One region of the Bacillus cereus group sp. MYBK79-1 genome, then DNA from elsewhere that is predicted to be linked to it. Evidence: predicted binding sites of a transcription regulator. Region 1 holds the regulator's gene; each other region holds the start of a gene.

Region 1 (6,004 bases):
ATCAGTAATCATGTAAGGAGATGCATATCCACGATCAAATTGCATACCTTCTACTACGTCTAATTCTGTTGTGAATCCTTTAGACTCTTCTAAAGTAATAACGCCGTCGTTACCAACGCGCTCCATTGCTTCAGCGATTAATTGACCTACTTCTTCGTCAGCCGCAGAAATAGCAGCTACTTGTGCGATAGAAGATTTACCTTCGATTGGTTTAGAAATCTCTTTTAATTCTGCAATTGCAGCAGTAACAGCTTTTTCGATACCTTTACGAAGACCCATTGGGTTCGCACCAGCTGTTACGTTTTTAAGACCTTCACGAATCATAGCTTGTGCTAATACAGTTGCAGTTGTTGTTCCGTCACCAGCTACATCATTTGTTTTGCTAGCAACTTCTGCTACTAATTTCGCACCCATGTTTTCGAATGCATCTTCTAATTCAATTTCTTTTGCGATTGTTACACCGTCATTTGTAATAAGTGGTGAACCAAATTTTTTCTCAAGTACAACGTTACGACCTTTTGGTCCAAGCGTTACTTTTACTGCGTTTGCAAGAGTGTCGACACCGCGAAGCATCGAACGACGTGCTTCTTCACTAAATTTAATATCTTTTGCCATAATAATTGACCCCCTTGGATTTTTTAAGATTTATATAATTAACCGATAACTGCTAAAATGTCACTTTCACGTAAAATCAAGTAGTCAGTACCTTCGTATTTCACTTCAGTACCTGCATATTTTGAGAAGATGATAAGATCACCTGCTGCTACCTCTAAAGCAACACGCTCACCATTTTCAAGCACTCGACCAGTACCTACTGCAATAACTTTACCCTCTTGTGGTTTTTCTTTTGCAGTGTCTGGTAATACAATACCACTTGCTGTTTTTTCTTCCGCTTGAACAAGCTCAATTACAACGCGATCACCTAATGGCTTTAGCATGAACAATAACCTCCTCATTTTGTTATGTAAATTTTTTTATTAGCACTCAAGTCACCCGAGTGCTAACACACTTCTAATAATAAATAATCTCAATTTCTTTTGCAAGTAAAAAAATCATAATTTTTTCGCAAATTCAGCTATACACTTTTCTATATAGAGTCCCTCTTCTTCTACCTTTACCATATGAATCGTTGTTTCCACTACTCGTATGTTACAATATGAAAGGACACCCTAAGTTGTTTTCGCTACACAGACAACTTTCTCCTGTCTTCTATTATAATTTCAAATGAGGATTTACAAAAAAAACATAATTTACGTGAGGTTTATATCGTAGGTAGCATATTTACATGTTATCCTACCTTATCTCATACACTAGAGTTAGAAAGGATGGTTAAACCATTTGAAAAAACAATATTGGTGGGTTATCGTTACATACATTTTAATGCAGTTGTCATCCATTGCTGGATTACCGCTTCTCCTGAAAACTGGACTTTATGATAACAGGGGATTTACTAGGGAGGAGAAACTCCAACTCATAACTGGCCACTGGGCAATCATTAGTTTCTTTATTGCATTATGTATCGTACTTTGGTTACTTAGAACAGATATTCGTGACAGACGTTTAGATACAATGCGCTCTTCGGTTCCAGCTACGATCGGTTGGATTTTTATCGGGTTCTTCTTAGCATTTTTCTCGCAAAGTATTGCCGGTATGATAGAAATGCGTTTATTAGGAATTAAACCTGGATCTGAAAATACAGCGAGACTTATGGATATCGCAAGAACGACACCTTGGTTCCTTATCGTTATATCTATAATAGGACCTATTTTGGAAGAAATCGTATTTAGAAAAATTTTATTTGGTACACTTTATAAGAAGTTTAACTTCTTTATTGCTGCTATCATTAGTTCTCTCGTATTCGCAGCAATTCATTTTGATTTCACTCACTTATTGGTATACACTTCTATGGGACTCGTATTCGCTTTTTTATATGTAAAAACGAAGCGTATTATCGTCCCTATCGCAGCTCATGTTGCAATGAATACATTAGTTGCAGTTGCTCAAGTTTTAATGAGCAATGAACAAATTCAAGAAATGATTAAAGAAGCTGAAAAAATGCAAGGCTTTATCGGAGGATTTTTAGTATGAGAAACTCACCATTGTTCATGGCTGCATTGTACTTCCTTCTTGGGTGTATCTTTACACGCTTCGCCATTACGAACGTAACAGATACAATCTGGAATATGTGGACAATACTATTTGCAGTTATGGCAACAATTGATTTTAATTTGGCACTTCGCCTTATCTTAGTTAAATTCACAAAGAAAAAACAATAATAAAACGCAGAGGTCGCTTCCTCTGCGTTTTATTGTGGATAATTCTTTAAAAAGTAAACAAGTGTTTGTAACTCTACTGCTAAATCAATATGGTGAATTCTTATATTATCTGACACATTTAAGCGCGCTGGTGTGAAATTTAAAATACCATGCACGTTCGTTTCTGCCAATCTATCTGCTACAGATTGTGCTACTGTAGCGGGTACTGTTAATATTGCCACTTGTATATCAGTTGATAAACGTTCTTCTAATTCATCTAAATGATATACAGGAATGCCCCCGATTTCTGTCCCGACTTTCTCTTCACTAACATCAAACGCCATTTCAATTTTTGTATTATTGTTTTTCGTGAAATTATAATGTAAGAAAGCGGTCCCTAAATTACCTACTCCAATAAGTGCTACACGTGTTATATCATCTTGGTCGAGTGTTTCACGGAAAAATGATAATAAATAATTTACGTTATATCCATAACCTTTTTTCCCTAACGCTCCAAAATATGAAAAATCTCTTCGAATCGTTGCGGAATCAACTTTTACCGCTTCGCTCAATTCGGCTGATGAAACACGTTGCTTACCAGAAAGAGATAAGTTTTGGATAAATCGATAGTATAGAGGCAATCGTTTGGCAGTGGCCTGTGGAATTTTTTGCTGATCCATATAACCTCTCCTCTCTTCCTATCTTTATTCATATACTTGAATCAAATACAGAAGTTTAGCACTCATGAATTTCCCTGTATAATAAAGAGAAGAAGTATTCTCTCTTTATTTTAAACTATACACTATTTTTAGTATGATTGAGAAATATAAACATGGCAAAGTTAAGAAATTATTTGAGGTGAAAACATTGATTTTATTACAAGTAAACGCGCTTACGAAATTATACGGTGCAGAAACGATTCTTGCAAACATAAAATTGGAAGTTCAAACGAAAGATCGTATCGCACTAGTCGGACGAAATGGGGCCGGAAAATCTACATTATTAAAAATAATAGCTGGTGAGCTATCTCATGATGGTGGCGAAATTATAAAACCGAAAGATGTCTCAATCGGATACTTAGCTCAAAATACCGGATTAGAAACGTCTTTAACAATTTGGGATGAAATGTTAACCGTCTTTACACACTTGCAGCAAATGGAGACAAAACTTCGAAGGCTAGAGCACGAAATGGGAAAAGAAGAAAACTTTTCAAACGAGGCTACATACGAAAGATTATTAGCTGACTATGACCAATTACAATTAAATTATAAAGATCAAGGTGGCTATCAGTACGAAGCAGATATTCGCTCGATTTTAAGTGGGCTTGGCTTCCCAGTTGAAACGCACCAAACGACAATTTCTACATTAAGCGGTGGACAAAAAACACGATTAGCTCTCGGTAAATTATTATTAACGAAACCAGACCTACTTATTTTGGACGAGCCTACAAACCATTTAGACATCGAAACATTAACATGGCTTGAACAATATCTACAAGGCTATCCTGGCGCAATACTAATCGTTTCCCATGACCGTTATTTCTTAGATAAACTCGTTACACAAGTATATGAAATTTCGAATAAAGAAAGCAGACGATTTGTTGGTAACTACAGTAAATATTTAGACTTAAAATCAGCGCTATACGAGCAAGAAATGAAACGTTATGAAAAACAACAAGATGAAATCGCTAAGCTTGAGGACTTCGTTCAAAAAAATATAGCGCGTGCATCTACGACAAAACGTGCCCAAAGCCGTCGTAAACAATTAGACCGAATGGAATTATTAACAAGACCATTAGGTGATTCTAAGTCAGCTTCCTTCCACTTCGATATCGAAAAACAAAGTGGAAATGATGTTTTACAAGTAAAGGATGCAACTATCGGCTATGATGAGGATCCGATTATTGAACATGTAACGATGCGCTTAACTCGCGGGGATAGCGTTGCTTTAGTTGGTCCAAACGGAATTGGGAAATCCACATTATTAAAATCACTTGTGAATAAGTTACCACTATTACATGGTGATGTTTCTTTCGGATCCAATGTATCTGTTGGTTATTATGATCAAGAACAAGCAAACTTAACATCTTCTAAGCGGGTTTTAAATGAGTTATGGGATGAATATCCCTTGCAGCCTGAAAAAGAGATTCGCACGATATTAGGTAACTTCTTATTCACAGGGGATGATGTACTAAAACCAGTATCTTCTCTTAGTGGTGGACAAAAAGCTCGATTAGCTCTTGCAAAACTTATGATGCAAAAATCGAATTTATTAATTCTTGATGAACCTACGAACCATCTTGATTTAAATAGTAAAGAGATTTTAGAGAATGCTTTAATTGATTATCCAGGCACCCTTCTATTTGTCTCCCATGACCGCTACTTTATTAATCGTGTAACGACGACCGTTGTTGAGTTGTCAACAGAAGGTGCACAAGAGTATTTAGGCGATTACGATTACTACGTTGAAAAGAAAAATGAAATGATTGAACGTGCAGCATTTGAACAACAAGAACAGCAAGAAAACCAAGCACCTGTTCAAAAAACTGTTGCTCAAGAAAAATTAAATTATCTCGAAGAAAAAGAGCGGAAACAATTAGAGCGTCAACGCACTCGAAAAATTGAGGAGCTAGAACAAAACATTGTAGAATTTGAAGAAGAAATTGCTACGTTAGAAGATCAACTTTGCTTACCAGAAATATATGCAGATTATGAAAAGGCTAGTGAAATTACAACGAAAAAGCAAACACTACAAGAGCAACTTGATGCTTGTATGGCAGAATGGGAAGAATTGCATTTATAAGAGTATGAATAAGAAGGGTGTCTCATAAGTCGGGATTTTTGACTATGCGACATCCTTTTTATCTTCTAGTTGGGATCAACGTCATATTGTATAAACGATTCGACACGGAATATCGATTAACCGACAAAGTTTGACAATGTTAGCGCACTTCTATAATAAGGGCACATTTCAAAATGTTTTTTAGAGATATCTTCTTGCTATTTATTTCCCAAAAAAGAATACATGTAAAGGTCAGACCTTATCTACTTTATCCACAAGGTTATACACATATCCACCTTTATAAAATAAACCCCAAAATAACTTTTCCACATTATCCACAACTAATAAAAAAGTTATCAACATTTTATATACACAATAAAACCCACATTATCAACAGATAATATGGGTTTTATCCACAAGCTGTGGTTAATTTTGTGCATAACTATGCTTCAATATCTAATCCTGGATTTGCATTTAAAGCTAATGTAGCACGTTTTCCTTGTTCATATGCAATTGTACCTGCGGCTGCAATCATCGCTGCATTATCAGTACATAAAGATAGTGGAGGAATAATTAGCTCAATATTTTCTTTTGTCGCAAATTCCGCTTCCAAACGTGCGCGAAGTCCTTTATTCGCAGCTACTCCACCAGCAAGAAGCAGTTGCTTTACGTTATACGCTTCTGCTGCACGAGATGCTTTCGTTACAAGCACATCTATTACACTCTCTTGGAAACTTGCTGCTAAATCTTCCGGTGCAATTTCTATCCCGCGTTGTTTTGCGTTATGCACAGTGTTGATAACTGCTGATTTCAATCCACTGAAACTGAAATCATACGAATCAGGTTCTAGCCATGCACGAGGCAAATCGATTGTCGGTTCCCCTTCATGTGCAAGGCGATCAATATGAGGACCACCTGGATATGGCATGGATAACGTTCGAGCTACTTTATCGTATGCCTCTCCAGCT
Region 2 (6,004 bases), on a different contig from region 1:
TGTTCACTTATGTATATGCATTGTTAGTGGGGATGGTGTTTGGTTCCTTTTTTATGGTAATTGCGATGAGAGTTCCACTAGGTGAGTCTATCATTGTCCCTCGCTCACATTGTCATTATTGTAAGTATGTGTTAAAGCCAAAAGAATTGATTCCAATTATTTCTTTTTGTATACAAAGGGGACGTTGTACGAATTGTAAGAGGGAAATTTCAATTTTGTACGTAGTATTTGAACTTGTAACCGGAATGATATTTTTTCTTACGGTATATATAATCGGATTGGAACGAGAGCTTATTATCATTTTATCGCTTTTTTCATTACTTCTTATTATTTCAGTTACAGATTACATATATATGTTAATCCCAAATCGTATTTTAGCTTGGTTCTCTTGTTTACTCATTTTAGAATGTATTTTTGTACCGTTAGTTACTTGGGCAGATAGTATAGTTGGTAGTGGCGTTATATTCATTTTGTTATATTGCATGCAAAAGATATATCCAGAAGGGCTTGGGGGAGGTGATGTAAAATTACTTTCGCTACTTGGATTTATAGTGGGACTGAAAGGGATTTTTATGATTTTATTTTTAGCCTCTTGCTTTAGTCTTTGTTTCTTTGGAGCAGGTATAGTATTAAAACGTATGAAAATGAGGACTCAAATTCCATTTGGCCCCTTTATTAGCCTTGGGGCAATATGTTACATGTTGATCACGTATGCAAAATAGAGAGGGGATAGAACATGAATGTATATATGGATGATCAAAGAAGTTGTCCATATGGGTATGTGCCCGCAACTACAGTAGAATGTGCTTTGCAAATGGTTCGGGATTATGATGTAAATATTCTTTCCCTTGACTTTAACATGGGATGGGGAGAAAAAAGTGGATTAGATTTTGTAGATGCTTTTTGTAAAGAGGGTTTATATGTAAATGAAATGTACTTTCATACGAATGATGTCATCGGTATGCACAAGATGAAACAGAGGATTAATAAGGGGAAGGAAGGAGGGGAAATTAATCCGCACCTTGTTGTTAAATATGTGGGGAGCTAAAAACTCCAAAGTGCCCTTTGGAGTTTTTAGTGTTTCATATGAGCTTGCAGAGGAATAATCTCTTCTTGTTGAGCTGCTATTAATTCAGTTTCTTCTTGTTTCACGTCAGGTACTTTCTTTGTTAAGTAATGGTATACCATACCGACAAATACAGACCCGCCAATAATGTTACCGATTGTAACTGGAATTAAGTTATGGATAGCACCTGTAAAAGAAATTGTCTCTGGATGAGGTGAAACTAAAGATAAAGCAAATAGTGATAAGTTTGCAATGCTATGCTCGTAACCAGATAAAAAGAATGTGAAAACGAGTAGCATCATCATCATAATTTTTGCTGTATCACCTTTCACTTGAGAAGGTAAGAAACAAGCAAGACATACGAGCCAGTTACATAAAATCGCTTTAAAGAATAATTGCATTGTAGGTGTATTCATTTTTCCTTCTACTACTTTATTCATGAAATGACCGTGATCAATTGCTTCGAAAATTCCAGTTGCATAAAATAGTAAGGCAAAGAATAAAGCACCAGCTAAATTTCCTGCATAACAAGCGACCCAGTTACGAAGTGTATCAGAAATCGTTGTTTCTTTTCTTAAAGTCGCTACAGTGAAGTACATTGTATTTCCAGTAAACAATTCAGCACCGCCATATATAATAAGTACGAGGGCAATTCCGAAAAACATAGATGCAGCTAAATAAGTTGCTGGTGAATCTGCAATGTGGAAAAAGTTACCTAATTTAAAACATAGTACAATAATAAAACCGATATAAATACCCGCAAGTGCAGCACGAATGAAATATTGCATCGGGTTTGTATCTAGCATTTGTTTTTTGCTCTTAGCCAGTTTGACAACATATTCTAATCCTTGTTCTAGCATGAGTGATACGCTCCTTTAGTACATCGTCTATAAATACTCCTTATATGAATAAAGTACATGGAATTGTTCTCAGTTTCAATAAGTTTGTGCAATATTTCACAAAAAGGACATACATGCATCAAGAAAACGTTTACAAAAGGTAGTATAATAGAAATTTTTCTGGACATTGAGAGGGAGAAAGAAAAAAGAAAAAGCGCTGTAATTACAGCGCTTTTTCGTCTAAATTTTTGTCTACTTTTACTTCTACTTCTTTTGAGAAGAACCAACCGCCCACTGCGATTCCAACTAATACAATCCAGAATGTAAGTTTCCATGGCGTAGATTCTGGGAATGAATGCGGAATTACATTTAATGCAGGATGTGCTAATGTATAAATTGCTAATTTCACACCAACCCAACCTACAATTAAGAATGCTGCAGTTTCAAGTCCTGGTTTACGTTTTAAGATTTGCACGAAAGCAGTTGCTGCAAATCGCATAATGATTAATCCGATAAGTCCACCTACAAAGATAACAACAAATTGCCCAGTATCAAGACTACCAATTGTACCTAAGCCTGTTTTCGGTAAAGTCATTGCTAATGCAACAGCAGCTAAAATTGAATCAACTGCGAAGGCGATATCAGCAACCTCAACTTTAAATACAGTCCACCAAAAGTTCTCTTGTTTTTTCTTTGCTTCTTTTTCTTCTGTGTCTTCATCTGTATTCTTTTTAACATACGTTTTAAATAAGTGATTACCAGCGATAAACATAAGATAAATGGCACCGATTGCTTGCACTTGCCATACGTCGACTAGGAACGAAATCATAAATAACGATCCGAAACGGAAAACAAATGCCCCCGCTAATCCATAAAATAGTGCTTTCTTTCGTTTTTCTTCTGGTAAATGTTTTACCATAATTGCAAGAACAAGAGCGTTATCAGCAGCTAAAATTCCTTCAAGTGCAATTAGGATGAGTAATACCCAACCATACTCCAATAATAATGATACATCCATGTACATTCTCCTCTCATTTCTATAAGTACTAAATAAGTGAAGAATTTCCCCACTATTTAGTTTCCCCATACTCCTGCCTATTAACTTTGGAAGAATTTGGTAATTAATACAAAAAAGACCCCTGCCGTTAATAGGCAAAGGTCTTGCTAGACATATGTAATGAAAATGCCAACAAAGCCGGAAGAACTAAGTTCTACGTAATGACGACTTTGTTTCCAAGAAATATTCTTGGACGCTACTCCCCTTTGGAGATATGCTATTGTACTCTCATTATATGGATAATTTATACGGTTGTCAACCTGTTAAAATATCTTCATTCGGATATTTTATTTTTCGGTTCTTTTTACGTGCAAATGAAAAAGCCAATGTTAAAGGTCCCATTTTCCCAAAAAACATCATAAAGATGATAATAGCTTTTCCGATCATAGTTAAGTGTGGTGTGAAATTCATACTGAGACCGACAGTCCCAAATGCTGAAAATACTTCGAAAGCACTCATCAATAGAGGAACTCGCTCAGTAATACTTAAAATTAAAATAGCAAAAAAGATAAATGAAATGGAGATAATAGTGATGGTCAATGATTTGACAATGAGAGTATCTTTAATAGATTTTTTAAACACGACAATATCATCTTGTTCTTGTAAAAATTTAAATACCCCAAAAAACATGATTAAAAAGGTTGTTAACTTAATTCCACCACCGGTTGAAGCACTACCAGCTCCAATAAACATTAGAAGCATCATTAATAAAAGAGAAGGCTTTGATAATGCAGAAATATCAACTGTATTAAACCCGGCAGTACGCGTTGAAACCGCCTGGAAATAAGCGGCCATTCCTTCTTCAAATGGGGTAAATCCTCTCATAGAAAGAGAATTGTGGAACTCGAATATAAAAATAAAAACAGTTGCAATAATATTGACGATTAGAGTAGAAGAGAGCATAAGTTTTGAGTGTAATGTAAGGTTTTTAAAGTTTTTCTTTCTTTTTATGTCTATGATTACTGTAAAACCAATCCCACCTAAAATAATGAGGGAGGAAATAACGAGATTGACAAGAATGCTATGAGAATGGGACATTAAATTATCGCTCCACACAGAAAAACCAGCATTGTTAAAAGCGGAGATTGAATGAAAAAAACTATAATAGATCCCTTTAGCAATACCGTATTTTGGTACCCATTCAAAAGAAAGAATCAAAGTAGCGATACATTCGACTGTAAAAGAAAATAAAAATAATGCTTTGGCAAGTCGAATGACGCCTCCAATATTCGTTTGATTTAACGCTTGTTGCAGTAAAATTCGGTTTTGAAGACCAATTTTTCTGCCGAGCATAATCGCAATTAAAACGGCAAAGCTCATAATGCCAAGTCCGCCCACTTGTATAAGCGTTAAAATGACACATTGGCCAAATAAGGTAAATACTTTACCAGTGTCCACAACACCAAGCCCTGTAACCGTACAAGCAGAAACGGTTGTAAATAAAGCATCGAGCCATGAAATAGACGTTGTTGTAGCAATTGGTAGCTTTAATAAGCATGTACCGATAACTGATAACATAATAAAAGACAAAGTAAGAACACGGGGAGGACTCATGCGAATATTAATCCGTTTCATGTCACATATCGTTCCTTTCAGTTTGCTCTTACTAGTATGTGAAAAAGGACGATTATGTATGTTGAAAATAGAAAGAGGCAGAGAATATCTGCCTCTAAGCCATAGCTTATTGTATTATCCGCGTAATTGTTGTTGAGCTAAAGCAACAAGTCGTTTCGTTACTTCACCGCCAACTGAACCGTTAGAACGAGATGCTGTATTAGAACCTAAGCTAACACCGAATTCTTGTGCAATTTCATATTTAAATTGTTCAAGCGCTTGTTCTGCACCTGGAACTAGTAATTTGTTTGTTTTTACCATGTTGATACACATCCTTATGAGTAGTCCAGTTCAGCAAAGTACTTATCTAAACTGGTAACGTTATTTTATGTGGAAACGACGTACTCATACGCGGAAGTAATCGGTGTGATTAGAAGTTATTGGATAGAAAAAAGAGTAGCAAATCTGCTACTCTTTTTTCAGTATTGTCGCTGTACCTTCCACGACAATATCATCTGATTGATTATATATGTTTGTTTGCAACGTAATGATTTTTTTATCGTCACGTTTTTTGATGACTTCTGCCACAACGCGAAGGGTATCGCCAATTTTGACAGGAGCACGGAATGAAACGTTTTGAGATAAATAAATCGTGTTTTTTCCAGGGAGTTTCGTTCCAAGAATCGTCGAAATGAAACTGGAAACGAGCATACCATGAGCAATACGTTCTTTAAACATTGTCGTTTTTGCAAAAGCGTCTAATATATGAATAGGATTCACATCTCCAGTCAATTTTGCAAAATTGATAACGTCCTCATCCGTAATAGTTTTTGTAAGGGATGCTTGATCACCGACTTGAATCTCATCATAACGAAGCTCCGGAACAGTTTGTGCTTCTTGAAATGGATTCATTTTGGCCTCCTTCTTTTCCATATCGAAAAATGCTAGCCATCTTGATGTAGTAGGAGGAAGAAAGAGTTTTGTTTGTGCTGCAGTTAGCTCCCACATTTTTCTTACTTGATGGAAGTAAATAAATTTTTTGAGTTTTCCTCGAACTGCTTTGCGAGTTCTAGTTGTTTGGACTTGAACTCTCCCAAAAAAACGTCTAACTGTTTTTGAACCTCGTCACGTTGTAATTGTTGTTGTTCAATAAATTGTTTTGTTGTTTCTTCAAATTGACCGCTAGTTTGAGTAAGAATAGACAAAGATGTTTTCGTAGGAGAAACAGTAAGTTGGTGCATTTGAGTAGAAAGTTCATTCCATTTCCCTTGCCACTCGTTAATTTGATCATTTAAGGAGTTTCCAGTTAATTGCTTCACGTAATCTGTATATTGGTTATTGAACTGAGCAGTGAATTGTTGTAGTTCTTTTTCTAGTTCATCTACTCCTGATGTTAATTTATGCAAAGCGTCTTGTTGTTGTTTTAACGTTTCTAAAGTAAGTTGCTCTAATTGTTTCCCAGCTGAAGAGAATAGGGAAAGAGATTGA
Region 3 (6,004 bases), on a different contig from region 1:
CTGACAACGTACTAGTAAGAGCATCAATAGCTCCCTTCGTTGTTGCATACGCTAATTCTCCTGCCATAGGCCCTTTAAATTGTCCCGATGTCATATTCACAATTCTACCACCAGATTTCTTATCAAACCCTTGGGCAAATTGACTACTTAACAACGTAGTCGCACGAACATTTACCATGTAATGCTTATCTAATTCTTCAGCAGTCAAATTAGAGAAATCATTATTCGTAGAATACGCTGCATTATTAATTACTATATGAGGGTACCCTAATTGTTCAGTAACTTTATTTATAAGCTCTTTCGGTGCATCACTCTGAGTTAAATCTAACTCCATACTCGATACTTTCACACCGCTTTTTAGTAACTCTTCTTTTAATTGTATTTGTTCACTTTGATCAACGCCCCAAGGCATCTCTTTATCGTACGCTGTCCAATACGTAAAAAATATGTCGTATCCTGCTTCAGCTAATTCTTTACAAATCGCTGCACCTATACCATCTAGACGACTTACACCTGTAACAACTGCTATTTTATTTTTTAAGTGATTCATCATATACTCCTCCAGGTTTAAAGGACGCATACTTTATATAAGAGATATGAATTTCCCTACACATTATCCTTACAAAAGGGATGTACAAGCCAAATATGCAGTCCTTGCATGATTTACAGATAGCTAAATAAACCCTCACTTATGAGAGAAAAATTTATCTATCTAGTTTCTAATCATTATAAGCTCATCCACATATTAAGTCCTTGTCCCCTTTCCATATATCTCTATTTCTATCATACCAATATGATGTAATATTTCAAATAATAAAAAAATAAAACTCAATATTCCATGCCAACCTTCTACTAATTTTAATATATTACAATAACTAAATAATTAAAATAATTAGAAAATCACTGGTAAATACTGGCTTTATTTTTTATAATAAACTGTGGGGCTAATGTGAGAGTTATAAACGGTCTGATTATACAGACTCAACTAGTTTTAAACAAATAGGGGGAAAAAACATGTCAAAAAAGTTACTTTCTTTATTTTCTACAGTAATCGTAGCAGCGTTTGTAATAACTGGCTGTGGTCAAAGCGATACGACAAATAAAGAACAAAAAGAAAATACAACAAAAGAAAGCAAAACAGAAAAAACGGATACAACGAAAGAAAATAAACCTGAAGAAAAAAAATCCGAAGATAAAAAAAATGACGATAAAAAGCCTGAAAATACAGCTACTAGCTCAAGCGATTACTCTAAGCTGATTTCCTATATGGAAAAAGAAACAGGTGGTAAAACAAAAGTTCTTTTTGAAAATAAGGAACCACAAGTGTATAAAGCTGAAGATGTTTCAGTATCAATGAATAGCTATACATTAGTTGAATTAAATGGATTCCATACAAACTTCGACATCCCGTTTAACCGTCAAACAGAGGGCGGAGTTATTCTTGTGAACTACAGTGTAAAAAATAGTTCAGCTAAAGATATTTATTATATGCCAGCATTGGACATGTCATTTACTGGTGCGCAGAAAGCATATAGTAACTATAAAGATTTAATTCCAAAAGAAGATCAGCTACCAACTAAGCTCGCTCCAACGAATGATTACTTAGTAAAAGCAGGAGAAACTATTTCTGGTTATATCGCTTATCCATTCGGAAAAGATGATCTAGCCAAAATTTCAAGTCTCTCAACAGTCTCAGTCACAGTCCCAACTGCACAAGCTAATAAAGGAAAATTTGATGCTCCAATCGGAAGCCCTGGAAGCTTTTCATTAAGTTTAAACAAGCAAGGCGCTGAAAAGGTTGCAACAAATAACACTTTCTACCAAGATAAAGCTACAGCCAATAACATGGGCGATAAAAAAATGTTAAAAGAGAAATCAAGTATTAATAACAGCCAAGAATTAGGCTCTGTTAACGTTACATTAGACGGATACCAATTCACTCAATTTACACCAAATTCCGTCGAATCTCCACGCTTTGCAAATTTTAAAAACGGTCTTGTTCTGTTAACAGTAAAATTCAAGCTTGACAACAAAGATGCTCAAGACGTTTCACTATCTCCTATAAGCTCTACCTTAAGAGTAAATGATGGTACACAATATACGATTAATGAAGGTATGCTACTAAATTACGACTATAATGCTGCAGTTAAAACTGGAACATCTGGAGAGTTACTACAAGTCTATATATTAGATCAAGAGCAGTATGAAAAGATTTGGAAAGACAAAAGCTTTGAGATTGAGTTAGGACCTATGAGAAATAAAGAAGCTAAAGATATTTCACAAGGTAAAAAAGCTAAATTTGCATTACCGAAATAGATTACTAAATATATAATAGAAAAGGCATATAACATAGGATTGTTATATGCCTTTTCTATTTGTATAAAGGACAAAATTTTAATTTAAATGTATACATTTATCATTACCTATCCGTTGTATAAGTGTAGGGAGGAAAAGTGATGGGAAAAGAAAATATATTGACCTCCTATCTTATCAATTTAGGAGAGGAAGTGTTCAAACTACTACTAGCGAAAGGGGCTATAAAAGAAGATGCAGAAGACATCATCCAAAATACCTTCTATAAAGTATACACATTGCTAGATGATCTAACCGAGCGCAACATACGTCCATGGTTTTTCAGAGTCGCATTAAACGAATACATTGACTTGAAGAGAAAAAAGGAGCAACAAAACATCTATTTAACTGAAGAGATTTATTCAAAATTACAATATACAGACCGAGAACTGGATGCTGTTTTAAATAAATATGAGATTTTCTATCTATTAAAAGATATAAAACTAGAATATAAAGAAGCCTTCTTTTTAAAGTACTACTACAATTTTTCATATGAGGAAATCGCCCTAATACTAGATATTCAAGTAAACAGCGTTAAACAAAAATTACATCGCGCACGTAAAGCCATTCATTCAAAAATAGGAGGAAAATATTAATGGATACTTCTTTAAAAGGTGCATTAAAAAAAGCTAAAAGGAAACAGTTACTTAAAATCATCATTACTTCTATTATCGTTGTAATCATGCTTATCCCTATAATTTATAAAGTTGGCAATTACTTTGCAGCGAAAAGCTCTACGAAGCTTCATGAACGACTCTTTTTACATAACGCTATTGCAGAACCAAATGTACAAATTGATTCTCAAGTAACGAGTAATTCATCCATGTTTGGCGGCAATATTATATCAAATCGTTCTAAAAACATTAATGGTTATGTAGTCCCGTGGAATACATTAACAAGCTCCTATGGTTGGCTCCGTATCAATATCGATTCCAATGAATTAACGCCTGGTTTTTATTGGTCCGATACAGAGTTCTATGAGTACGATAAACAAACAAAGAAAAAATTTGCAACATTTTATAATCCCGCTATTAAAGAATATTTTGATGGTGTCCAAAATGAATTAGGGGAAGTTTCACAAATGAACAACTATGTTGCCGAAGTTGCTATCTCCTTCAACCAGCCCTACACACTACAAGAAATTAAAGAAAAAATTCCAGACAACTTAAACATTGTATGGCTATATATGATCTCACCAATTAGAGATGAAAGCAAAGGACCTGCTGGTATGCCCGTTTATGGATTTAATCCAGATAAGTCCCCTAAAGAAGCGTACAAAGAGTTCGTTGATTCACTTAACCAATACGATGACGATGGACATGACGAAACTATCCAGAAGTTTTTAAAATTAAACAAGGGCAAACCATTTGAACAAGTGAAAATTTCAGGTGTTATGCTAACAGGAAAAACAGAAAACTTTAAGGCATTAGAAAAACAAGACTTTATCCGCGGTGCTTCTGTAGGGGTTACTGCACAAGTTGTTCCTTATATAAAACCAGAGAAATAATAAGGAAAAGACAAGCTAAACTAATAGTAGCTAGTTAAAAGAACATACATGAAGGGAGCTACCTATTTTAGTGGAGAGCTCCCTTCATGTATTATTCACCCTCCAAACAATACATTTCCAAATACTTTATGTACAAATGAAAAATCACAATCTTTGTTCACACTTTATCCATTGTGAATCTTTTCACAATGGATATATAATAAACATGTAAATAACATATTGGAGGGATTTCAATGGTTATCAATTTTTTAAGAACTGATAAACGTGCTGCTTTCATATTATTATTTTTACGATTTTACATAGGATATGCATGGCTCGCTGCTGGGATAGGTAAAGTTTTCGGACAATCTTTTGATGCAAGTGGTTTTCTAAAGGGCGCTATTGCTCAGGCATCAGGTGACCACCCTGCCGTACAAACTTGGTGGGCAGATTTCCTTCAACACTTTGTTCTTCCAAACGCAGACCTATTTAGCTTTTTAGTTCAATGGGGAGAAATTTTAGTAGGTCTAGGTTTAATTTTAGGCGGATTAACAAAAACTGCTGCATTCTTTGGAATTATAATGAATCTTTCATTTTTACTAAGTGGAACTGTTAGTGTAAACCCAAATTTACTTATTTTAACTATGTTCATTTTAGTTGCAGGTCATAATGCTGGACGTATTGGATTAGATGGCTATGTTTTCCCTAAACTTTTCCGTAAAAACAACCATGAAGCATATAAATTAAGTAAAACTGCGTAGTAACAGTTTACTTTTAAAATATAAATAAGAAAAAGAGCCTACGTATAGGCTCTTTTTCTTATTTACTCCAAATTTAAACTCTTAACGAACCGCGAAATCCTCTAGCAGCATAGTATGAATCTGCTCCATTGTGGTACACAAAAACGTGTCCGAAGCGATAATCGCAAAATAGAGCACCTCCGAGTTCTCTAATATCTGAAGGCGTTTGTACCCAGCTTGATGATTTCATATCGAAATCCCCAAGCTGTTGCAACTCTCGATATTGTTCTTCCGTTAATAATTCAATACCCATAGCATTTGCTACATCAATAACGTTATTTTCTGGTTTATGTTTTTTTCTTGACTCTAACGCTTCAAGATCATAACAAAAACTTCTGCGACCTTTAGGACTCTCCTTTGAACAATCATAGAAAGTATACTCGTCCTTCTCTTCATCATAACCAACAACATCCGGCTCACCGCCAGTTACTTCCATTTCATGAATTGACCATAATTTTTCATTATTAGTAGCTAGCTTTGCTTCAACTTTAGCCCATTCAAGACCTTCATGGCGATTCATGTTTTTCTCAAAACGAGCTTGTAATACTTTTAATAGTTCTTCACGTTGTTCTACAGATAACTCATTTTTATTCGCTGTCATATTAGTCCTCCGAATTACGTTTCCTTATAATCATAATGGTTTGCATACAGTTTACAACAATCTGACCCGATTGCACAACGGAAAATCCCTGTACGAATATTCATTATATAGTACGAAAGCCCTCCATACTTTCTCCAAGAATATAGTGGGAAAACCACATCAAGTTCTGCTTCATAATAGCTACATTCATTCCTGGCTGATCAGAACTATATGCCATTCCTTTAAATATAATTAATTCTGTATCAACTTCCATATCTCTTAATCCTTCATATAGCTCATATGCATTTGTAATTGGAATTCTTACATCCTTTTCCCCATGTTGAATTAACGTAGGCGTACAGGCTGATTTAATATATGTCATTGGTGATGTTTTCTTATATATATCCGGATCATTCCATGGAGTATTTCCTAAATACATGCTAATAAAGTAAGGGATATCTGTATTTACATAATGGGTACCCCAGTTCGTAATTCCGCCCCCAACTGAAATAGCTTTAAATCTACTGCTAAATGTAGAACAAAAAGCTGATATATATCCTCCGTTACTCCATCCCATAACTCCTACTCTCTCTTTATCTACCATCCCTTTTTCAACTAGTGCATCCACTCCAGATATAATATCATCATAATCAACAAATCCTTGTTTTCTATAGTTTGCTTGTAAAAATTCATTACCATAACCAGAACTTCCTCTATAGTTTGGCTCTAAAACGATAAAGCCTTTTTCGATAAACTGTTCAATCGGATATTTCTCATTAAAACAGT
Region 4 (6,004 bases), on a different contig from region 1:
ATACAATTCGATGAACCGTCGAACCTTCATCTTGTATGCCTGTTAGAATATCTCGTAAAGAAAAGGATAGGCTTCCTGCGAAAAGACCGTAAAAAAGACCTAGAATCGCTAATACAACTAAAGTAACTGCTATTATCCATCTTTTTTTCGCAAAAGGATGCTCCTTTTCCCTTACCACTTCACTACTTTCCATACTTATCATTTCCTTACATCTTGTATACTTTTATACATAAAGTCCATTGCTTCTGTAACTTTTGTTCCAGGATTTGATCCAAATAAGTCAGGTGGCAAAATAACTACACGATTTTGTTTTACTGCATCTAAATTTTTCCACGCTTCATTTTTCAACATTTCGCCTTCAAATGCTTTTTTAACGCTATTTGGATCTCCATGTGTAATCAAATAAATCACATCTGGATTTGCCTCAATAATGCGTTCTACGCTTAGCTGTGCATATTGCGGATATTCCTTCATTTCTGGAAAATCAGCTGCAATATTTTTCCCGCCTGTTTTTTCTAAAATATCACCTGATAAAGATGTTGGTAATGCCGCTAAATAAGTACCTGGTGCTCCATACACTAGCAATGCTTTCACATCGCTCTTTTTCTCATATGTCTTCATTTGATCATTAATTTTTTGGTTCAGTTCTTTTGCTTTATCTTCTTTCTTCATTATCGTTCCATATAGTTCAATACTCTTTTGAATATCTTGTACAGAATTCGCAGAAGAAATCATTACTTTCGTTCCCTGTCCTTCAACCGTTGGAACATTCTTTTGGAAACCATTGTTAGCAATAAGTACATCAGGCTTTAAGCTGGCAATTTGCTCAAAGTTCGGCTGATGTGCATTCCCAATTACTTGTACTTTCTTTATATCCTCTGGAAGAGTTATTTTTGCATCCGGACGACCCACTATTTTTCCGCCCAACGCATGAATAATATTCATGTCTCCCATACTTAATGTTGCAAAACTCTCTGGCACTTTATCGAATGTTACCTTTCTTCCTGACAGGTCGGTAACTTCGATTTTCTCTTTTCCTTTTTCTGTTTTTGTTGCAGATGCTTTTTCGTCTCCCTTTGCATTGCAACCTATTAACAAGAAAAAAATAGATAAAATCGCTGTGAATAGCGTAATAGATTTTTTCATTCTTCCACCTCTAACTGATAATGATAATCATTAACTACTATTCTACTTTAATTGATAAGGATTATCATTGTCAATATAAACCGCATACATTTTTTACAAAAACAAAAAGCACTACAAAAAGATTCGTTCTTTTCGTAGTGCTCTATTTCATAATATTACTCACATTCATTTCCCTCTAACTGATCTCGCATCACTTTCACACGCTGAAAGAAAAAGAATGATAAACTTAAAAATATAATGGTGCTCCCCATCATAACAAAAGATTGTATTGTTTCTTTTGCTCCATTCGGAATCAATAAGCCAACCATTAACAATGTACTTACAGCGAGAAGGATTTGTCCGAACCGAGTATAATCTTCTATTTTCCCTTGTAATTCTTTCATTATATTCTCACTCCCCTATTTCACTGTATCATATTCTATTAAACTTAAAGACCAGTAAATACAGCCATTCTGGGAGATGTTTTCCAAATGAAAAAGAGCCGCTTTATTGCGACTCTTTCATAACCATTACTCCCCTTTATATGCTTCCATATAAATTGCTTTCAACTCTGAAATGAGAGGTAATTTTGGATTAGCTGTTGTACATTGATCTTCAAAAGCTCTTTCTGCTAATAATCCAAAAATCTCTTCAAATTGGTCTTTAGCAACTCCTTGTCCTGCAATACTCATATTTATATTTAAGCTTTTTCCAAGCTCAATAATCGCTTGGACGAGTGATTCCACACCTTCTGCTGTCGAGCCTGCTGGAAGCCCAAGCATTCTCGCAATATGTGCATAACGTTCATCAGCTACAAAGTGCTCATATTTTGGGAACAACGCATGTTTTCTTGGCTTAATAGCATTATAGCGAACTACGTGCGGCATAAGAATTGCATTCGCACGCCCATGCGGAATATGAAATTCTGGTCCAATTTTATGTGCTAAGCTGTGATTAATACCTAGGAAAGCATTTGCAAATGCCATCCCTGCGATTGCAGAAGCATTATGCATTTTTTCTCGTGCTTCTTCGTCATTCCCATCTTTAAATGCTCTTGGTAAATATTTAAATACGAGATCAATGGCCTTTAATGCTAATCCATCTGTATAGTCATTTGCTAGAACAGACACATACGCCTCGATTGCATGTGTCAATACGTCCATACCAGTGTCTGCTGTTACATGTGGTGGTACTGTCATTACAAACTGTGGATCAACAATTGCTACATCTGGTGTTAATTCATAATCCGCGAGCGGATACTTTATATTATTTTTCTTATCTGTAATAACCGCAAATGGTGTCACTTCTGATCCTGTTCCTGATGTTGTTGGAATGGCAACAAACTGCGCCTTACTTCCTAATTCCGGATATTTACATGTACGTTTTCTTATATCTAAAAACTTCTGTTTAATTCCATAGAATGTTGTTTCTGGGCGCTCATAGAAAAGCCACATCCCTTTCGCTGCATCCATAGCTGAACCACCACCAAGTGCGATAATTACATCTGGCTTAAAACTTCTCATCATTTCCGCACCTTTAAACACAGTTTCATCTGATGGATCTGGCTCGACCTCAAAGAAAACTTCGACTTTTACATCATTTGCATGTTTACGTAAATAATGCGTAACCGTATCTACATATCCGTGCTCAACCATTCCTGGATCCGTTACAATAAATGCACGTGAAATGTTAGGCATATTTGCTAAATATGCTGTCGCATGTTTTTCAAAATAAATTTTTGGTGGTAATTTGAACCACTGCATATTCTTTTTTCTATTTGCCAACCTTTTTATATTTAATAAATGCGTCGCTGTTACGTTTTGAGAAACTGAGTTTTTCCCATACGAGCCGCAACCAAGCGTAAGTGATGGAATAAATCCATTATATATGTCACCGATTCCACCTTGTGATGAAGGGGCGTTTACAATAAGACGGCAAGCTTTCATACGTAATCCAAACTGCTTTTGTACTTCTTTATTTGTAGAATGAATAACTGCTGAATGACCTAAACCACCGAGGTTTAACATTTCTTCGCAATATGTAAATCCTTCTTCTAATGAATTTGCTTTTACACAAGCTAATACTGGACTCAATTTCTCACGAGATAGTGGATATGCTGCTCCGATACCTTGTATTTCAGCTACAAGCATTTTTGTATTTTCAGGCACAGTAATTCCAACTAATTCGGCAATATACTGTGCGGATTTCCCTACAATATCACTATTTACTGCACATGTATTTTCATTAATAACAAGCTTTTCTAATTTTCTTCTCTCTTCCTCTGTTACAAAGTAACAATTGTTTGCAATCATTTCTGTTTTCACATCATCATAAATTTCCTTGTCCACAATGATTGCTTGTTCTGATGCACAAATCATACCGTTATCAAATGTTTTTGATAAAATTAAATCATTAACTGCTCGTTTTATATGTGCTGACTTCTCTATATAACATGGTACATTACCAGGACCTACACCTAGCGCTGGTTTTCCAGTAGAATAAGCTGATTTCACCATAGCTGCTCCTCCAGTTGCCAAAACAAGTGCAACACCCTCATGGTTCATTAATTGTTTCGTTGCTTCTACAGAAGTTTTTTCAATCCACTGAATACAATGTTTTGGTGCACCTGCCTTCACCGCTGCATCATATACTGTTTTCGCCGCTGCAATGGAACAGTTTTGTGCTGAAGGATGAAATGCGAAAATAATTGGATTTCTCGTTTTTATCGCGACTAATGCTTTGAACATTGTTGTCGACGTTGGATTCGTTACTGGCGTTACCCCAGCTACTACACCGACAGGTTCCGCAATTTCTATTATTTCTTCATGAGGATCTTCGTGAATGATCCCTACTGTTTTATCTTTCTTTATGCTATGCCAAATATATTCAGTAGCAAAAATATTTTTAATACATTTATCTTCATATACACCACGACCCGTTTCTTCAACAGCCAACTTCGCAAGCGGCATATGCTGATCAACACCTGCTAATGCCATTTCATGAACAATGTTGTCAATTTGCTCTTGTGTAAAACTTTCTAATGCTTGTAAAGCCTTTTGACCGTTATTCACTAACGTATCAATCATCTCTTTTACTTCCTGCATGTCATTTACAACTTTCTCTTTGACTACCATGTAAATTCCTCCTATTCTGCTATCGTGGACTAAACAAGACCCTATAGGTCATAATAAGTCCCGATTAGCGCAAAAAAAATAGAGTTGCTTTCCTACATGAACCTCATTGTTTGTGAAACATTTCACAAGTTTGTTCGTGAGTAACATTTCATGAATTTAATATACACGAAATTATTTCATTTGTGTATGTCTATTTTGTGAAAAGTTTCACAAAATAATGTAATAAAAATGCACCGCCTATATGAGCAGTGCATTTTTACTATGCTAGCGCTTGCGCTAGATCTTCAATTAAATCTTCACCGTCTTCAATACCGACAGAAATACGAATTAATGTATCTGTAATTCCCAATTCTTTGCGGCGATCTGCTGGGATTGATGCATGTGTCATTTGAGATGGGATAGAAATTAAACTTTCTACTGCCCCTAAACTTTCAGCAAGTGTAAAGTATTGTAATTTCCCAAGTACTTTATTTAATGTTTCTTCACTATCTACATCAAATGAGATAATAGCACCAAATCCATTTGCTTGTTCTGTTGCTAGTTCATGGTTTTGATGTGATGCAAGACCTGGGTAATATACTTTATTTACTTTTGGATGGTTATTTAAAAACTCGGCAATTGCACGTGAATTCGTTTCATGCTCTTCCATTCGAATTCCTAATGTTTTTAAACCACGAAGTAGTAAGAAGCTATCTTGTGGGCCAAGAATGCCTCCTGTTGAGTTTTGTACAAAGTGAAGGTCTTCTGCTAATTGCGGGCTATTTACAACTACTAGGCCTGCAACTACATCACTATGACCTCCTAAATATTTCGTTGCACTATGAAGTACAATGTCTGCTCCTAAAGTAATCGGCGACTGCCAATATGGCGTCATGAATGTGTTATCGATAATTGTTAATAAATCTTTCTCTTTAGCAAGAGTAGATATTTTCTTAATATCAGTAATTTTCAATAATGGGTTCGTTGGTGTTTCCACATAAATTGCTTTCGTGTTTGGACGAATTGCTTCTACAACTTCCTCTAAGTTGGTTGTATCTACAAATGTATGCTCAATACCGAAGCGATTTAATACTTTCGTGATAACGCGGTACGTTCCACCATACACATCATCTGTTAAAATAACGTGGTCACCTTTTGAGAACAACATAATTGTAGCTGTAATAGCAGCCATTCCTGAACCAAATGCAAAACCAGCATGACCGTTTTCTAATACTGCAATCATTTCTTCTAAAGCTGCACGTGTTGGATTGCCTGTACGTGAATATTCATATCCTTGATGCTTACCAACCGCTTCTTGTTTGTACGTACTTGTTTGATAAATCGGTACATTTACAGATCCAGTTGAAGGTTCTCCTATGCGAATACCATGAATTAACTTTGTCTTTGCTCTCATTTTTTATTCCCATCCTTTGTATATGTCTTTACTTAAATAACGCTCACTACTATCAGGAAAAATCGTTACAATATTTGTACCTGGCGCCGCTTGCTCTGCTTCAAGTAAACTTGCATGAAATGCCGCTCCTGAAGAGCTCCCAACAAGCAGTCCTTCTTTTTGCGCTAATTCCTTTACTCGTAAAAATGCATTTCGATCAGAAATTGTATGAATTTCATCAAAATAAGATGTTTTCAAAAATGGCGGGATGAATTCAAGGCCGATCCCTTCTGTTTCATGCGAACCAGCTTTACCACCATTTAAAATGGATCCTTCTGGTTCCACAATAACCGTTTTTATATCTACATTTTTT

The links. The regulator Rex, encoded in region 1, represses fermentation and respiration genes when NADH is low (regulators of the CRP and FNR family bind a similar motif). The targets are predictions, from matches to a motif close to TTGTGAAATATTTCACAA.
Region 2: the regulator Rex is predicted to act here: its motif matches at 2,011-2,028, upstream of ACTFOB_RS20155 (formate/nitrite transporter family protein).
Region 3: the regulator Rex is predicted to act here: its motif matches at 4,031-4,048, upstream of ACTFOB_RS23040 (DoxX family membrane protein).
Region 4: the regulator Rex is predicted to act here: its motif matches at 4,370-4,387, upstream of adhE (bifunctional acetaldehyde-CoA/alcohol dehydrogenase).

What each region holds. Positions count from the first base shown of each region.
Region 1 is NZ_JBQAEO010000031.1:7,231-13,234, forward strand. Features, by position in the region: gene groL (chaperonin GroEL) at 1-615, opposite strand, end outside; gene groES (co-chaperone GroES) at 654-938, opposite strand; gene ACTFOB_RS26075 (lysostaphin resistance A-like protein) at 1,339-2,088, shown strand; gene ACTFOB_RS26080 (YdiK family protein) at 2,085-2,276, shown strand; gene ACTFOB_RS26085 (redox-sensing transcriptional repressor Rex) at 2,306-2,935, opposite strand; gene ACTFOB_RS26090 (ABC-F family ATP-binding cassette domain-containing protein) at 3,123-5,057, shown strand; gene tsaD (tRNA (adenosine(37)-N6)-threonylcarbamoyltransferase complex transferase subunit TsaD) at 5,479-6,004, opposite strand, start outside.
Region 2 is NZ_JBQAEO010000014.1:62,322-68,325, reverse strand. Features, by position in the region: gene ACTFOB_RS20165 (prepilin peptidase) at 1-722, shown strand, start outside; gene ACTFOB_RS20160 (cyclic-phosphate processing receiver domain-containing protein) at 737-1,048, shown strand; gene ACTFOB_RS20155 (formate/nitrite transporter family protein) at 1,075-1,926, opposite strand; gene ACTFOB_RS20150 (TerC family protein) at 2,129-2,923, opposite strand; yybP-ykoY riboswitch at 3,014-3,179, opposite strand; gene ACTFOB_RS20145 (TrkH family potassium uptake protein) at 3,218-4,537, opposite strand; gene ACTFOB_RS20140 (alpha/beta-type small acid-soluble spore protein) at 4,652-4,837, opposite strand; gene ACTFOB_RS20135 (MaoC family dehydratase) at 4,985-5,428, opposite strand; gene phaP (polyhydroxyalkanoic acid inclusion protein PhaP) at 5,530-6,004, opposite strand, start outside.
Region 3 is NZ_JBQAEO010000020.1:11,231-17,234, reverse strand. Features, by position in the region: gene ACTFOB_RS23060 (SDR family oxidoreductase) at 1-553, opposite strand, end outside; gene ACTFOB_RS23055 (DUF5068 domain-containing protein) at 1,015-2,316, shown strand; gene ACTFOB_RS23050 (RNA polymerase sigma factor) at 2,457-2,948, shown strand; gene ACTFOB_RS23045 (sigma factor regulator N-terminal domain-containing protein) at 2,948-3,859, shown strand; gene ACTFOB_RS23040 (DoxX family membrane protein) at 4,093-4,599, shown strand; gene ACTFOB_RS23035 (DUF4256 domain-containing protein) at 4,673-5,239, opposite strand; gene ACTFOB_RS23030 (S9 family peptidase) at 5,343-6,004, opposite strand, start outside.
Region 4 is NZ_JBQAEO010000002.1:3,963-9,966, forward strand. Features, by position in the region: gene ACTFOB_RS04745 (FecCD family ABC transporter permease) at 1-193, opposite strand, end outside; gene ACTFOB_RS04750 (helical backbone metal receptor) at 199-1,146, opposite strand; gene ACTFOB_RS04755 (YrhC family protein) at 1,302-1,529, opposite strand; gene adhE (bifunctional acetaldehyde-CoA/alcohol dehydrogenase) at 1,656-4,259, opposite strand; gene ACTFOB_RS04765 (bifunctional cystathionine gamma-lyase/homocysteine desulfhydrase) at 4,519-5,652, opposite strand; gene ACTFOB_RS04770 (O-acetylserine dependent cystathionine beta-synthase) at 5,656-6,004, opposite strand, start outside.